2 regions of the Subtercola sp. RTI3 genome follow, and region 1 is predicted to be linked to the other one. Evidence: riboswitches for the same ligand, from Rfam matches in the RefSeq annotation. Region 1 holds a riboswitch; the other holds the start of a gene.
The links. Region 1 has a riboswitch for thiamine pyrophosphate ahead of QN358_RS13005 (ECF transporter S component). Riboswitches for the same ligand answer to the same signal wherever they lie in the genome.

Region 1 (7,505 bases):
TCTGGCTCCATCTCGCGTGCCTCAGTGTTCAGCCATACGATGTCGGGCAGCGGCTCGCCGCGCCCGCGCCTCACCGGCCGGCCATCGAAGAAACGGCTGCGCCGAAACGTGGGGTGCTCCTTGCGCAGGCGCATCACGGCTGACGTGAACTCGGTGAGCGGCTCGTCAGCCGTCTTCCAGTGCACCCATGAGAGCTCGTTGTCTTGCGCGTAGGTGTTGTTGTTGCCCATCTGCGTGCGGCCGAGTTCGTCGCCGTGCAGAAGCATCGGTACACCCTGGCTGAGCAGCAGTGTGGCCAGAAAGTTGCGCTGCTGCCTCGCGCGGAGGGCCCGGATGCCCGGGTCGTCGGTTGGCCCTTCGACACCGCTGTTCCAGCTGCGGTTCGACGACTCGCCGTCTTGGCCGTTCTCGCCGTTGGCGTCGTTGTGCTTCTCGTTGTACGACACCAGATCGGCCAGCGTGAAGCCGTCGTGCGCGGTGACGAAGTTGATCGAGGCCACCGGGCGACGCCCGGAGTGCTCGTACAGGTCAGAAGACCCCGTGAACCGCGAGGCGAACTCGCCGAGCGAGGCGGGCTCGCCCCGCCAGAAGTCACGCACGGTGTCGCGGTACTTGCCGTTCCACTCCGACCATTGAGGCGGAAAGTTGCCCACCTGGTACCCGCCCGGCCCGACATCCCACGGCTCGGCGATGAGCTTCACCTGCGACACCACCGGGTCTTGCTGCACGAGCTCGAAGAAGCTCGACAGTCGGTCGACGTCGTAGAACTCGCGGGCGAGAGTCGAGGCGAGGTCGAACCGAAAACCGTCGACGTGCATCTCGGTGACCCAGTAGCGCAGCGAGTCCATGATCAGCTGCAGCGAGTGGGGGTGCCGCACATTGAGGGTGTTGCCGGTACCGGTGTAGTCCATGTAGTACCGCTTGTCGTCATCCATCACGCGGTAGTAAGCCTCGTTGTCGATGCCCCTGAACGAGAGCGTCGGGCCCAGATGATTGCCCTCGGCGGTGTGGTTGTACACAACGTCAAGAATTACTTCGATGTTGGCCGCGTGCAAGGCCTTGACCATGCCCTTGAATTCCTGCACCTGCTGGCCGCGCTCGCCCGCAGACGAGTAGGCGCTGTGCGGTGCGAAGAACCCGATCGTGTTGTAGCCCCAGTAGTTGTGCAGGCCCTTTTCCAGCAGGGTCGAATCCTGTACGAACTGGTGCACGGGCATCAGTTCGATGGCCGTGATGCCCAACCGCTGCAGGTGTTCGATGGTGGCCGGGTGTGCGATGCCGGCGTACGTGCCGCGCTGGTCTTTCGGCACCTCGTGGTTGAGCTCGGTGAGCCCCTTCACGTGCGCCTCGTAGATGATGGTCTCGTTGTACGGCACCTTCAACTCGCGGTCGCCCGACCAGTCGAAGAACGGATTGATCACCACGCCGTACATCATGTGCTTGGCCGAGTCGAGGGTGTTCTCTGAGTCGGGGTCGCCGAAGTTGTACGAGAACAGCGACTGATCCCAGTCGATGGTGCCGCTGGTCGCCTTTGCGTACGGGTCGAGCAGCAGCTTGTTCGGGTTGAACCGCTGACCGTTCTTCGGGTCGTACGGGCCGTACACGCGGTACCCGTAACGCTGCCCGGGCTGAACCTGGGGCAGGTAGCAGTGCCAGACGAAGGCGTCGACTTCGTGCAGCAGAATGCGGGTCTCTGCGCCTTTCTCGCCGAACAGACAGAGCTCCACCTTCTCTGCGCCTTCACTGAAGATGGCGAAGTTGGTGCCGCTGCCGTCGAACGTCGCGCCGAGGGGGTATGCAGATCCGGGCCAGCTGTCCACAGAGATCTCCTGTTCAGTTGAGGTGGGGTCGTTGTGAAAGAGGGTGGTGCGTTAGGAAAGGTGAGGTGCGATCTCGCTCGCGATGAACTCGAGATGATCGAGGTCACTGAGGTCGAGCACCTGCAGGTAGAGTCGTTCGGCCCCGAGGTCAGCCAGTTCGCCGATGCGGTCAATGGCTTCGGATGCTGTGCCGCCGAGCCCGCTCTTTCGTAGCTCCTCGGGGTCGCGCCCGATCGCCGCCGCCCGACGTCTGAACTCTGCCTCGTCGGCCCCGACTGCGGTTGTCACCGCAACCGAGTACACCATCGAGTCGGCGTCGCGGCCGATGGCCTCGCAGGCGGCCCGAACGCGCTCGAACTGCGGCCGGATGTCGGCGATCTCAGGAAACGGAATGTTGAATTCCGTGGCGAACCGTGCGGCCATGGCCGGCGTGCGCGCCTTGCCGGAACCACCCACGATGATGGGCAGCGCGGCCTGCACCGGTTTCGGCAGCGCGGGCGAATCGACGAGGCGGTAGTGCTCACCCTCGAACGAATACGTCTCGCCCACCGCGGTGCCGAAAAGCCCGGTGACGATCTCGAGCTGCTCTTCGAGTAGGCCGAAACGCTTCTCCGGGAACGGGATGCCGTAGGCCTCGTGTTCGCGTGCGAACCAGCCGGTTCCGAGGCCGAGTTCGGCTCGGCCGCCCGACATCTGGTCGACCTGGGCGACCTGAATCGCAAGTATGCCCGGGTACCGGTACGTCACCGACGAGACCAGCGTGCCCAACTTGATGCGGGAGGTCTCCCGCGCCAGCCCGGCCAGAGTAGTCCACGCGTCGGTCGGGCCCGGTAGCCCCGGCTCGTCGCCCATGGCGAGGTAGTGGTCAGAGCGAAAGAACGCGTCGAAGCCCAGTCGTTCACTCGCCTGCGCCACAGCGAGAATGTCGTCGTACGTGGCGCCCTGCTGGGGCTCTGTGAAGATTCGCAAGTGCATGCCTTCAGCCTGACATACTTCGCTGCGAACGCGCGGTTCAGGCTGCTTGACGCAGGCGCACCCGGTGCCACGTAGTAGGCTCCGCGCCGAAACCCACCCGAATGCGGTCTTCGCTCGTGGGCCGATCGGCGTCGTAGAGCACCGTCACGCCGCCGCCGGCGAGGGCCACAGTGAACGTCATCGCCCCCGAGCGCGGGGTGAGGCTGCGCGCCTGGCCATCGCGAGATGTGAACGAGATGATGGTCACCGTCGAGGAGAGCCGTGACAGCAGGCCCGCCGAGAGCGGGGGAGCAACCGTGACGGCCCGGCCGTTCACACGGGTGCCGTTTGTGCGGAGCCAGGCCTCGGTCATTCGGCGATGCGCCGCTACGGCCAGGAACATGACAGCAATGATCGCGATCACGGCGAGAACGAACAGCGGCATCATGGTGGAGTCAGAATAGCGGGTCGCCCGCAGAAGTGGGATAATGGCCTCACACGGGAGTCCGGTGAGCCGGGCTGAGAGGAAGGTTCTCAACCTTCGACCGTCGAACCTGATCTGGATCATGCCAGCGCAGGGAGCAGACACTCTCCGAGCCGTCGCTTCCGTCGGCTCCCGCTTACTGCGGTGCTGACGGAAGCGACGTCTCATCACCCGTGCCCTGAAAAATTCGTTCAACGAAAGGGCACGACAAGTGCAGACAACAACAGCAACAATCGGTGTATCAGCGGCGCGCAGTTCGCTCGGGCGCTGGCGGGTGGTCGACATCATCGTGGCCAGCGTCATCGGCGTGGCGGCGGGGCTCATCTTCTGGGCCTGGGGGTTGGCGTACAACCCCATCGGCACTCCGCTCGAGGCGGCTCTGCCGGGGCTCCAGGGTCTGGTGAACGGCGGCTGGCTGTTTGCTGGCGTGCTGGGTGCGCTGGTCATCCGGAAGCCCGGTGCGGCACTGTACACCGAGCTCGTGGCCGCCATCGTGTCGGCCCTGATCGGCACCCAGTGGGGGCCGTGGACCTTGGTCTCGGGGCTCACACAGGGCATCGGCGCGGAGATCGTGTTTGCGCTCTTCCTCTACTCGAGCTACCGGCTCGGAGTGGCGCTGCTCGCCGGGGTCGGAGCCGCTGTTGCGCTCTCGATCACCGACCTCATCGTGTCGTACCCGGGGTCAGACACTCCGTTCATCATCATCTACACGGTCACATCGATCATCTCGGGCGTGGTGATCGCCGGGCTGCTGTCGTGGCTGGCGATGCGCGGAATCGCCCGAACCGGTGCGCTCAGCCGGTTCGCGTCGGGCCGCGAATCAGCGGTGCGGGTCTAGCGCATGGCCCGGGGTCGCTCGGTGCCGCCGCCACGCGGTTCTGCCGCGGTGGCGGGGTCGAGCGACCCCGCGGGAGCCGTGGCCGGCGTTGCCGGCGGCGCGGGCACCGGCGGCGGCGGCGCGCGGGTCGAGGCGCGCGGCTGGGGCTGGCGGCACGCCGGTCGAGCGGCGTGGGCCGTGAGCGAACTCGACCTCGTCATAGAGCCGGGCGAACGCGTGCTGCTCTTGGGAGCATCCGGAGCCGGCAAGTCGACGCTCATCTCTGCGCTCGCGGGCGTGCTCGGCGGCGACGACGAAGGCGAACAGGCGGGGGAGTTGAGCGTCGGCGGGGTGCGTCCGGTGGATGCGCGCGGCCGCGTCGGGCTGCTGCTGCAAGACCCCGACTCGCAGGTCATGCTCGCGCGGGTCGGCGACGATGTCGCCTTCGGCTGCGAGAACCTCGGGGTTTCTCGAGATGAGATCTGGCAGCGGGTGGCAGAGGCGCTCGACGCCGTGGGGCTGCGAGTTCCGCTCTCGCACCCGACCTCAGAGCTCTCGGGCGGGCAGAAGCAGCGCCTCGCGCTTGCAGGCGTGCTGGCCATGCAGCCGTCGCTGCTGTTGCTCGACGAACCCACTGCCAACCTCGACCCCGAGGGGGTACGCGAGGTTCGCGATTCGGTCGCGCGGGTGCTCGAACACTCCGAAGCCACGTTCGTGGTGATCGAACACCGCGTCGAGATCTGGCGGCACCTGGTGAACCGTGTCGTGGTGCTCGCGCCCGGCGGGGGAGTGCTCGCCGACGGGCCTCCCGGCGACGTGCTCGTCGAGCGCGGCGCTGAGCTGGCGGCGTCGGGGGTATGGGTTCCCGGGTTTCCGCCGGCGCGGCCGGTACGGCGTGCGCTCCTCTCCTCCACGGGTAGTCACTGGTCTACGGGTAGTGACTGGCCTGCGGGTGGCGGGTCGGCTGCGGGTCTCGACGCGGATCAGCAGAGGGCCGCCCACGCGGCCGCGAGTGGCCTCGGGGTCGAGCGGCTGCTGCGCGCCACAGACCTCTCGGTGGCGCGGGTGAAGGGCCGAGCCGTGGCGGTGGGTCTTGCGCTCGAGATCGAGCGCGGCACAGCCGCCGCTATCACCGGGCCGAACGGCGCCGGCAAATCGACACTGGCGCTCACCCTGGCCGGGCTACTGCCGCCCCTGGCCGGGCGGCTCGAAGCCGGTGAGGCCTTCGCCGCGGGTGCCGGGCCGAGCCCCATCCGCTGGATGTCGCGCCAGCTGCTCACCCGCGTGGGCACCGTCTTCCAAGACCCCGAACACCAGTTTCTGAGTACCACCGTGCGCGGTGAACTCGCCGTCGGCCCGCGCGCCCTCAAGCTTCCGCAGGCCGAGATCGATGAGCGAGTGGATGCCCTGCTCGCGCGTCTGCGCCTCACCGCGCTCGCGGCGGCGAACCCCTTCACCCTGTCGGGCGGGGAGAAGCGGCGCCTCTCGGTGGCCACCGTACTCGCCACCCGCCCCTCGCTGCTCGTGCTCGATGAGCCCACGTTCGGGCAGGACTCTCGCACCTGGGCCGAGCTCGTGGCGCTGCTCGCCGAGCTGCTCGACGAGGGCACCGCGCTGGTCGCCGTCACGCACGACACCGATTTTGTCGACGCGCTCGCCGACCGGGAGCTGCGCATGCCGGCGCGGGCCGAGGGGCTGGCATGAGCATCCTGACTCCGACGCGTGGCACACACGTGGTCTATTCGATCAACCCGGTCGCCAAACTGGCGGCGGCATTCGTGCTGAGTTTCACGCTGGTGCTCTCGATCGACTGGGTGTCGGCGTCGGTCGCGCTGGTGCTGGAGGGCATCCTGTTTCTGTGGGCGGGGCTGAGCGCGCGGCAGTTCTTTCTGCGCACGCTGCCCGTGTGGGTTGCCGCGCCCGCCGCGGCCGTGACCACGGTGCTCTACGGCAGGCCGGCGGGCGCCACCTACTTTCAGCTCTACCTGATTCACGTCACCGACGGCTCGTTCGAGCTGGCGCTGGCTACTCTGCTGCGAGTGCTCGCCATCGGGCTGCCCGCGGTGGTGCTCTTCGTCACCATCGACCCCACTGACCTCGCCGACGGCCTGGCGCAGGTGCTGCACCTGCCGAGCCGATTTGTACTCGGCGGCCTTGCGGGCCTGCGGCTCGTGGGGCTGTTTCTCGACGACTGGCGGTCGCTGCAGCTCGCGCGGCGGGCCCGTGGGGTGGGCGATTCGGGGCGCATCAGGCGGTTCTTCAGCCAGGGATTCGCACTGCTGGTGCTCTCGATCAGACGCGGCAGCAAGCTCGCCACCGCGATGGAGGCGCGTGGATTCGGTTCGACGATCGAGCGGACCTATGCCCGCGAATCGCGATTCGGGTGGCGGGAAGCGGTGCTCATCGCGCTGGCGGCGCTGGTCGCGTTGGTGGCTGTCACGGTGTCGGTGTCAACCGGAACGTGGAACTTCATCGGCAGCGCCAGCTGAGCGCACGCTCGCGATACGGTGGATGCATGACAGATTCAACAGCACCCACCGGTTACACCGTCGAGTACATCGACGGCCCCCTGAAAGGCCAGATCGATACCCGTCTGTACGTCGACGGCGCGTACGACAAGACGTTCGGCGTCATTGCGCTGGTCGACGGCCTCGAGTCGAACTTCGAGTACACCGCCGTCGGTGAGCGTGAGCTCAACGGCCAGACCCACGTCAGCTACTCGTTCGACGCCGCCTCGAGCGACTCGCCCGTGAGCGACGACAACGCGCAAGACCTGGGCGAGGCCCTCGTCTAGGTTCTGCGCTCGATTGTCGATCGACTTTCCCCACTCCGTCGGCCGCCTCCGCGCCGGGCGACAGGGTGGGGAAAGTCGATTTGTTCGCGGAGCGACGGATGCGGGTGTGGGCGCAGGTCAGGAGCGCGAGGCGATGAGGGCCTGGATGACCTCCACGGGGTGGGTGAGGCGCCAGAGCGGCCCCGGGTCGGTGAGCGCATGGTCGAGTTTCAGCGGCACGGTGAGCGCTCCGCCCGGCAGGTTGAACGACACCGTGCCCGCGGCTGTTCCACCCGAGCCGGTGGAGACGGTGGCCGTCGAGACGGAGTGCGTGATGGGGGTCGCCGACCAGAGCATCCGGGAGTCGTCGCTGACAGCTACGCCCTGTGCACTCTGGCCCCACGGGGTCGAATACGTCACGAACGCGTCACCTGTCGTCACGATGGTCGTCGACGTGAGATTGGTGGCGGCAGAGGCGAGCAACGTGCCCATGTCGGCGTTCAGCGTGTCGTAGCCAGGCTCCCGCAGCATGCTTCCGTAGAGGGTGGCCGGCTTGCCGCTCACCTGCACTGTGGCCTTGTAGAGCAGGCAGAGCCCCGCCTGGTCGGTGTAGCTCAGCGACAGGCCAGTGACCCCCTTGTCGGGCATGTAGCTGGC
Region 2 (7,505 bases), on a different contig from region 1:
ACAACGTTCTGGCCGGGCTCAAACTCACCGGCACGCGTGCGTCGAAAGACGAACGCGACTTCCTGGTCGAGAACTGCCTCACCAAGGCGGGGCTCTGGAGGGAAGTGAACGACCGTCTCCGTTCGCCTGGTGGCGGACTGTCGGGTGGTCAACAGCAACGCCTGTGTATCGCACGTTCGCTGGCTGTGACGCCCGCCGTGCTGCTGATGGACGAGCCGTGCTCGGCACTCGATCCCACCTCGACGCGCGTGATCGAAGAGACCATGCTCGAGCTGGTGAACGACGTGACGATCGTGATCGTGACGCACAACATGCAGCAGGCGCAGCGGGTGTCGACGCAGTGTGCGTTCTTCCTCGCGGCGCAGGGGCAACCGGGGGGCATCGTCGAACACGGCGACACCGACGCGATGTTCTCCGACCCGATCGACTCGCGCACATACGACTACGTGAACGGCGTGTTCGGCTGACCCCGATCAGGCGAGCTGCTGGCGAGGAATCACGACCTGCTTGACGATGATCAGAATCGCAGCGGTGACCGGCACGGCCACCAGTGCCCCGAGTACCCCGAGCAGGGTTCCTCCGACAAGGGCCCCGATGACGACGAGGATGCCCGGAACATCCACAGCCCGGCTCATCACCTTCGGGCTGAAGTAATATGCCTCGACCTGCATATAGACCAGGAAGTAGATGCCGACGGCGAGAGCGGCCCACGGCGAGGCGGAGAGCGCGATGAGGGTGATGAGCACCGCGCTGATGATCGTGCCGATGAGCGGGATGAGCGCGAGCAGAAACGCGATCACCGCCAGCACACCGGCGAACGGTACCCCGATGATGCTCATCGCGATGAAGCCGAGCACTCCGTTCGATGCCGCGAGGATCACCTGGCCGATGGTGTACTTGCCCACCGACGAGATGATCTGCTCGGAGATGGTGATGACGCCACCGCGGCGGGAGGCCGGCACCATGAGGTAGAGCGCGTTCTTCGAGGCGTCGAGCGAACCGAGGAAGAAGAGCGAGAGAATCACGATGGTGATGGTTCCGAACACGCCGCCGATGACCGTGCTGCCCACCTTCACCAGGCCGCCGCCGAGGGTGAGCAGGTTCTGCGGATCGCTCAGAAAGGTTCCGAGCGAGGCCGAGATGGCTTTCAGGTCGATGACGCCGCCGAGTGAGGCATTCAGCGACACGAACCACGACTGCCCGGCGAGATCGGAGACCGACGTGGGCAGCGACGAGATGAGCGAGGCGCCCTCGGTGATGGCCACGGGCACGATGAGAAAGAGCATACCCACCAGCACAACGACGAAGCCCGCGAAGACGATGCTGATCGCCCAGATGCGTTTCAGACCCCGACGCTCGATGAGGCGCACGATGGGGTCGAGGCCGAGCCCGATGAACAGCGCCGCGGCGAGGTAGACGAGAACCGTCGCGATCGACGACACAGCCAGCCCCAGCACCAGGGCGATCAGACCGCCGAGTGTCGCCAGAAAACCCGCTCTGAACGCGTTCGATTTCACCGTGCATCCCCACCCCTCAGTCGAAGGAGCCTTCGACTGGTGCTGAGCCTAACGAATGCGCGCCGGTAAGTTGGTGCCATGAGTGCTCCCGTCGTGTCTGCGCGTTCGGCCGTTTCTGTGCAACTTCCCGTCACGTCGTGGGGCGACCCCCGCTCAGAGCGCCGAATTCTGCTCGTGCACGGTCTCACCTCGGCCGGGGCGGTGTGGTGGCAGGTCGCCAGCCTGCTCGCCGCCGAGGGGTTCTTCGTAGAAGCTCCAGACCTCCGCGGCCATGGGCTCGCACCGCGCACTCTCAGCTACACGCTGCCCGAATTCAGCGCCGACCTGCTGCGGTTGGCTGCTCCGGATGCCCGCCCCTACACCCTCGTCATCGGGCACTCGCTCGGCGGCGCCATCACGGGTCACACGCTCGCAGGCCACCCCGAGTGGGCCGTTGCAGCACTGCTGCTCGACCCGCTCTTCGCCGCGGCTGACGACGCGGTTCCGGGCATCGCCCACGAGATGGCGTCGGCTCTGCTCTCGGGCACTGTCGCCGACCATCTGGCCGAGAACCCCCGCTGGCACGCCGAAGACGCCCACCAGAAACTCATCGCGGCCCGCGCCATCAGCCCGTTCGTCGTCGAGCACTCCCTGCTCGACAATGTGCCGTGGAACGTCGGTGCGGTCGTCGCCAACACGACCCGGCGCATGCGGATTCTCGGCGCAGACCCGGCAATCGAACCTCCGGTGTTCTCCGAGGCCGAAGGCCTGTCACTCGCGACGGCCAACCCAGCGATCACGTTCGCCGTGGTCGAGGGCGCCGCACACTCCATTCAGCGCGACGACCCCGCCCGCGTGGTGAGCGAGGCTCTCGCCCTCATCGCCGCCACCTCCTGACCCTTCCCCGCTGAGTCGCCGGCGGGCGGTGCCCGCTAGAATCGTGCTGAGTGACACGGGGTGCCCCACACAGCGGGCTGAGATGAGACCCGTTGAACCTGATCTAGTTAGCACTAGCGAAGGGATGTCGCGAATGACCATTCGCCTGGCACCAGAAACGACCGCAGAAACGACCGCAGCGACGACCGCGCACGACATCGTCGAACGATCCATAGCGCTTCTCGACCGGGTGCGCGCGCAACCGCCGCTCGTGCAGTGCATCACCAACAGCGTGGTGGTGAACTTCACCGCAAACGTGCTGCTTGCCGTCGGGGCATCGGCCGCCATGGTCGACATCCCGGCAGAGGCCGGGCCGTTCGCCGCGGTGGCCTCCGGCCTGCTCATCAACCTTGGAACCCCGCACGCCGAACAGCGTGAAGCCATGCTCGAGGCGGCTCTGTCGGCCCTCGCGCACGGCACATCCTGGGTGCTCGACCCCGTCGCCATCGGGTCGCTGCCGGTGCGCACCGCGCTCGCCGCCGAGCTTGTTGCGCACCGGCCGACCCTCGTGCGCGGCAACCCCTCCGAGATCATTGCGCTTGCGGGCGGCGGCGCGGGTGGGCGGGGCGTCGACTCCACCGACACGGGTGACGATGCTCTGGATGCCGCACAGCACCTCGCGCGCACCTTCGGTTCGGTCGTGGCCATCTCCGGCCCCATCGACATCGTCACCGACGGCACTCGAACCCTGCGTCTGGCGAACGGAGACGCGTTGCTCACCCGCGTCACCGGTGGCGGGTGCGCGCTCGGCGCCGTCATGGCGGCGTTCCTCGGCGCGGCCGCCGACACGGCAAGTACCGATGCGGCCAGTACCGACGCGGCCGCCTCCGCAGGAAGCGCCGACGCGTTCGACGCGACGGTCGCGGCGATCACCGCGTACACGGTTGCGGCCGAGATCGCGGCGGAACGGGCATCCGGGCCCGGCTCGTTTGCGGCCGAATTCGTCGACGCTCTGGCGAAGCTGACCGGCGACCAGCTGCGCGAACGCTTCGTGCTCGCGTGACCGCTCTGAGTTCGGCTCCGCGCGGCTTCGACCCCGCGGTCTACTTCGTGACCGACACCGCGCTGTGTGGCGACCGGGGCGTCGTCGAGACCGTTCGGCAGGCCGTGCTCGGCGGGGTGCACACCGTTCAGGTGCGCGCGAAGAATGAGTCGGCCGCTGAGGCGTTCGAGCTGTTGGTTGCGGTGGGGCAGGTCTGCCAGGGGCATGCCACCGTGCTGATGAACGATCGAGTCGACGTGTATCTGGCGGCGAAGGCCGCGGGTGCGTGGGTTCAGGGGGTGCACGTGGGCCAGGGCGACCTGCCGGTGCGGTGGGTTCGCGAGCTGGTGGGCTCCGAGGCGATCGTGGGCCTGACGGCGAACACGGCGGCGCACTTCGACGCCATCGGCGCCCTGACGCCCGGCACCGTGAGCTACGCGGGCGTGGGGGTCATTCGCCCGACGAGCACGAAAGCCGATCATCCAGAACCCCTGGGAATCGACGGTTTCGCGGGCTTCGCTCTGGCCAGCTCAGTGCCGTGCGTTGCCATCGGGGGAGTGCGGCGGGATGACCTGCCGGCCATCCGTCAGGCCGGAGGCGTCGGCGCCGCGGTGGTCTCCCTTCTGTGCCTCGCCGCCGACCCTCGGCGCGAGGCCGAACTGCTCGTCGCCGCGTGGAACTCGCCCACCGCCGATACCACTGCCCCCGTCGCCCGCCGGGTCGGCGAGCGCGACGATGAGTAGCCCCACCGACCGCCCAGCCCCCTTCGCCCGAGCCGTGCCACGAGTGCTGAGCATCGCGGGCACCGACCCCACCGGTGGGGCGGGCATCCAGGCCGATCTGAAGAGCATCGCGGCGAACGGCGGCTACGGCATGGCCGTCGTGACCGCGCTCGTGGCCCAGAACACGCACGGGGTGCGTTCGGTGCACACGCCGCCGCCCGAGTTTCTGCGTGAACAGCTCGACGCGGTGAGCGACGACGTTGTCATCGACGCCGTCAAGATCGGAATGCTCGGGGAGGCCGTCACCGTGGCTGTCGTGCGAGGCTGGCTCGACACGGTGCGGCCGCCGATCGTGGTGCTCGACCCCGTGATGGTGTCGACGAGTGGTCACCGTCTGCTCGCCGCCGACGCCGAAGACGCCGTACGGCGTCTCGTGCCGTTCGCCGACCTCGTGACGCCCAACCTGCCTGAGCTTGCCGTGCTTGTCGGCGCACCCCTGGCACCCGACTGGGCCACGGCGCTCGAGCAGGCCCGGCGCCTGTCGGCCGACACCGGAGCGATCGTGCTCGCCAAAGGCGGCCACCTCGAGGGAGCCCTGAGCCCCGACGCCCTGGTCGACGCCTCGGGCAGGGTCGCCGCTGGGCTCTTCGAATCAACCGGTGAGAGGGTCGCCACGGTGAACACTCACGGCACCGGATGCTCGCTGTCGTCTGCGCTCGCAACCCGCCAGGCTCAGACCCTCGACTGGGTCCGCTCGCTGACGCTCTCGAAGCACTGGCTGCTCGACAGCCTTCGGCACGCCGACGCCCTCGAGGTGGGAACCGGCCGGGGCCCGATCAGCCACTTGCACGCGCTGTGGTCGGTCGCTGCGCAGAACTCGCCCGCACCGCCCGACCAGAAAGCGCCGCGGCCGCTCTGGTGACGGAGGCCGAGCGGTACCTCGGCGTCTGCAACTGATCTGCGCCGTATGCACAGCATGTCGCGCTCGTCAAGTGTCAAACCGATTCCGGTCGTCGGCTGAGACCCTTGGTATCGTCAAGTGTTGCCCAAGACCCTGGCAGCGATTCGCTGATCACAGGGGTAATTCATGAGCATTCACGACGCAGTAGCCGACGATCCACCTGTCTCCGGGCTGTCGTTCGCCGCCGACCTTCTGCGGCGTGTGGCGCAGGGTGATCACGACGCATTCGGTGATTTCTACGACGTCATGTCGGCCCGCGTGCACGGCATCGTGTGTGCCGGTATCGATGACAAACTTCTCGCTGAAGAACTGACAGGTGAGATCTTCCTCGAGTTCTGGCGAAGCGCACCGGCCCGTATCTCGGCCGCCGAGCCGCTGCGGTCGGTGCTGCTGTTCGCGCACCGCAGCGTCGAAGAGCGCCGGGCCTTGCTTCCTGGTGCATCCGCTTCGGTCGCCGGGCGGCACTCGTCGAGGCCGTAGCCACCAAAACGACCTGATATTCTGCTCGCATGGGCACTCTCACCTACGGTCCGGCGGCGAAGCCCATCTCGATCGACGATCGTGACCTTGCGCACCTGCAGGCCGTCATTCTCACCAAGCTGCGCCGGGGCGAAAGTTTCTCGTTCACCTGGGAACGCTCCTCCGACCTCAGCAGCGGTCACAACACGCTCTGGATGCACCCGCACATGTTCGTCGAATTCAGCTACTACGGTTCGAAGCGAATACCGCTGAACCGGGCCTGGATCGAGGCCATGATGAACCGCGCCAACAGCGCCGGCGGACTCGAACTCATCGCCGAGAAGCTGGCGCAGGCTCCGGCCTGACCCGAACGGCCGGGGCCTGGCCTGACGGTCTGGGTCGGAGCCCGCCGGGGCCCGGCCCGTTCAGTCCAGGTCGATGGTCTCGATGTCGAGTTCATGGTTCGACGCGACAAGTGGCGGGTTCTCGGCCAGTTCGGCGGTCTTTCGCGCGAGCGTCTCGATGAGCTCCGCGTCGTCGAGATCGACCGTACTGTCGGCCGCACTGACAGCAGCGCTGTCGGGTGAGGTGCAGTACAACTGCGTGGTCGGCCCGAGCAGCAGGTTTGAGAAGCCCCTCTCGCCGTCGACCAGCACGGGAACCGTGATGCGCTCGGTGCGCCCCGCATTCGCGAGTGCCACCGTGTAGTCGAACACGGCCGAGCACACGGCGAAGCTCACGGTGATGACGCCGGCGCCGTAATGTAGCTGTCTCATATTCCGAGTGAATCAGACAGGCCGACACTGACCTAGCCAGAATGTGACAGTTGGCGAAGCGGGGGTTCGGGAGGTATAAAGGGTCGGCCGTGCACGGCGCAGGCCGACCCGTCAGGGCACCAGCACGATTCGTTCACCCGAACTCTGGCTGCGCTCGCCCCATACCGCCTCGACGTCACGAAGCGGCCGGGTCACGGCATCGATCACAAAACTGCCCCGGCTGAGCTCTTCGACGAGAGCCGGCAGGCTGGCGAGGATGCCGGCGGTGCTCGCCGAGCCCTGCCCGCTGCCCAGAAAATGCACGTTGGCCTGACGCAGGGCGGCCGACGGCAGCGCAATGTCGGGGCCCGCAACCGATCCGATCTCGATCCAGGAGAGAAGGCGGCCACGGTCGCGTCGCGCTTGCAGAAGCGCGGGCAGCGCCAGCTCGGTCGGCGGCCCCCAGAGGTAGTCGAGCACCACGTCGACCTCGGCCGCTCGCGCGGCGTAGTCGGCGGCGACCTGCTCGAGGGGGCCTGCCAGGTCGATGGTTCTGTCAGCGCCGAGTGCCCTCAACAGATCGAGCCGCGCTTGGCCTCGTCCGGCCACGACGATCTCGCCGGCGCCGAGATGCTTCGCCACCTGCACGGCCAGCTGGCCGGCCGAGCCGGTGGCACCCATGATCAGCACCGACTCGCCGGTGGTGAACGAGAGGCGGTCGCGAAGAGCGATCCACGATGACATGGCGGGGTTCATCGCCGCCGCGAGTACGACCGGGTCAGAACTCGCGGGCAGGGTGACCAGGCGGCGGGCATCCACCACCGTCTGCTCTGCGAGAGCCCCCAAGTTCGTGTCGGGGAGAACGAAGTACACCAGCGTACCGTCGGCGCGGCGGCCGACGCCGTCGATGCCGGGGATGAGCGGCAGAGTGTCGGTCGAGGTGTAGTGCGAGCCCGCGGCCTGCGAACGCACGCGGGGGTGCAGGCCCGACGCCAGCACCTCGACCACCTCCTCGTGTTCGCCGAGCGTTATGGGGTCGGCGAACACTTCGTAGCGGGGCGCGGTGGCCCAGTCTCTGACAACGGCGGCGTGCATGGCGCCCTCCTTCGATTTAGTTGGTGTCGCCAATCATATACTTGGTGACACCAACTAAATCAACTATCATCGGAACATGCCCAGCGAACCCAGCGAAAC

Region 2: it holds a riboswitch for thiamine pyrophosphate, as region 1 does, so the genes downstream of both, thiM (hydroxyethylthiazole kinase) here and QN358_RS13005 (ECF transporter S component) in region 1, are expected to answer to the same signal.

What each region holds. Positions count from the first base shown of each region.
Region 1 covers NZ_JASJXO010000036.1:4,837-12,341, forward strand. The annotation lists gene glgX (glycogen debranching protein GlgX) at 1-1,820, opposite strand, end outside; gene QN358_RS12995 (LLM class F420-dependent oxidoreductase) at 1,872-2,795, opposite strand; gene QN358_RS13000 (hypothetical protein) at 2,833-3,222, opposite strand; TPP riboswitch at 3,263-3,372, shown strand; gene QN358_RS13005 (ECF transporter S component) at 3,470-4,096, shown strand; gene QN358_RS13010 (ABC transporter ATP-binding protein) at 4,100-5,779, shown strand; gene QN358_RS13015 (energy-coupling factor transporter transmembrane component T family protein) at 5,776-6,564, shown strand; gene QN358_RS13020 (hypothetical protein) at 6,591-6,869, shown strand; gene QN358_RS13025 (hypothetical protein) at 6,987-7,505, opposite strand, start outside.
Region 2 covers NZ_JASJXO010000004.1:1,327-8,831, forward strand. The annotation lists gene QN358_RS02660 (phosphate ABC transporter ATP-binding protein) at 1-467, shown strand, start outside; gene QN358_RS02665 (AI-2E family transporter) at 474-1,517, opposite strand; gene QN358_RS02670 (alpha/beta hydrolase) at 1,596-2,393, shown strand; TPP riboswitch at 2,440-2,535, shown strand; gene thiM (hydroxyethylthiazole kinase) at 2,527-3,435, shown strand; gene thiE (thiamine phosphate synthase) at 3,432-4,157, shown strand; gene thiD (bifunctional hydroxymethylpyrimidine kinase/phosphomethylpyrimidine kinase) at 4,150-5,058, shown strand; gene QN358_RS02690 (hypothetical protein) at 5,224-5,577, shown strand; gene QN358_RS02695 (ATP-dependent DNA ligase) at 5,607-5,921, shown strand; gene QN358_RS02700 (hypothetical protein) at 5,982-6,332, opposite strand; gene QN358_RS02705 (zinc-binding alcohol dehydrogenase family protein) at 6,444-7,406, opposite strand; gene QN358_RS02710 (MarR family winged helix-turn-helix transcriptional regulator) at 7,483-7,505, shown strand, end outside.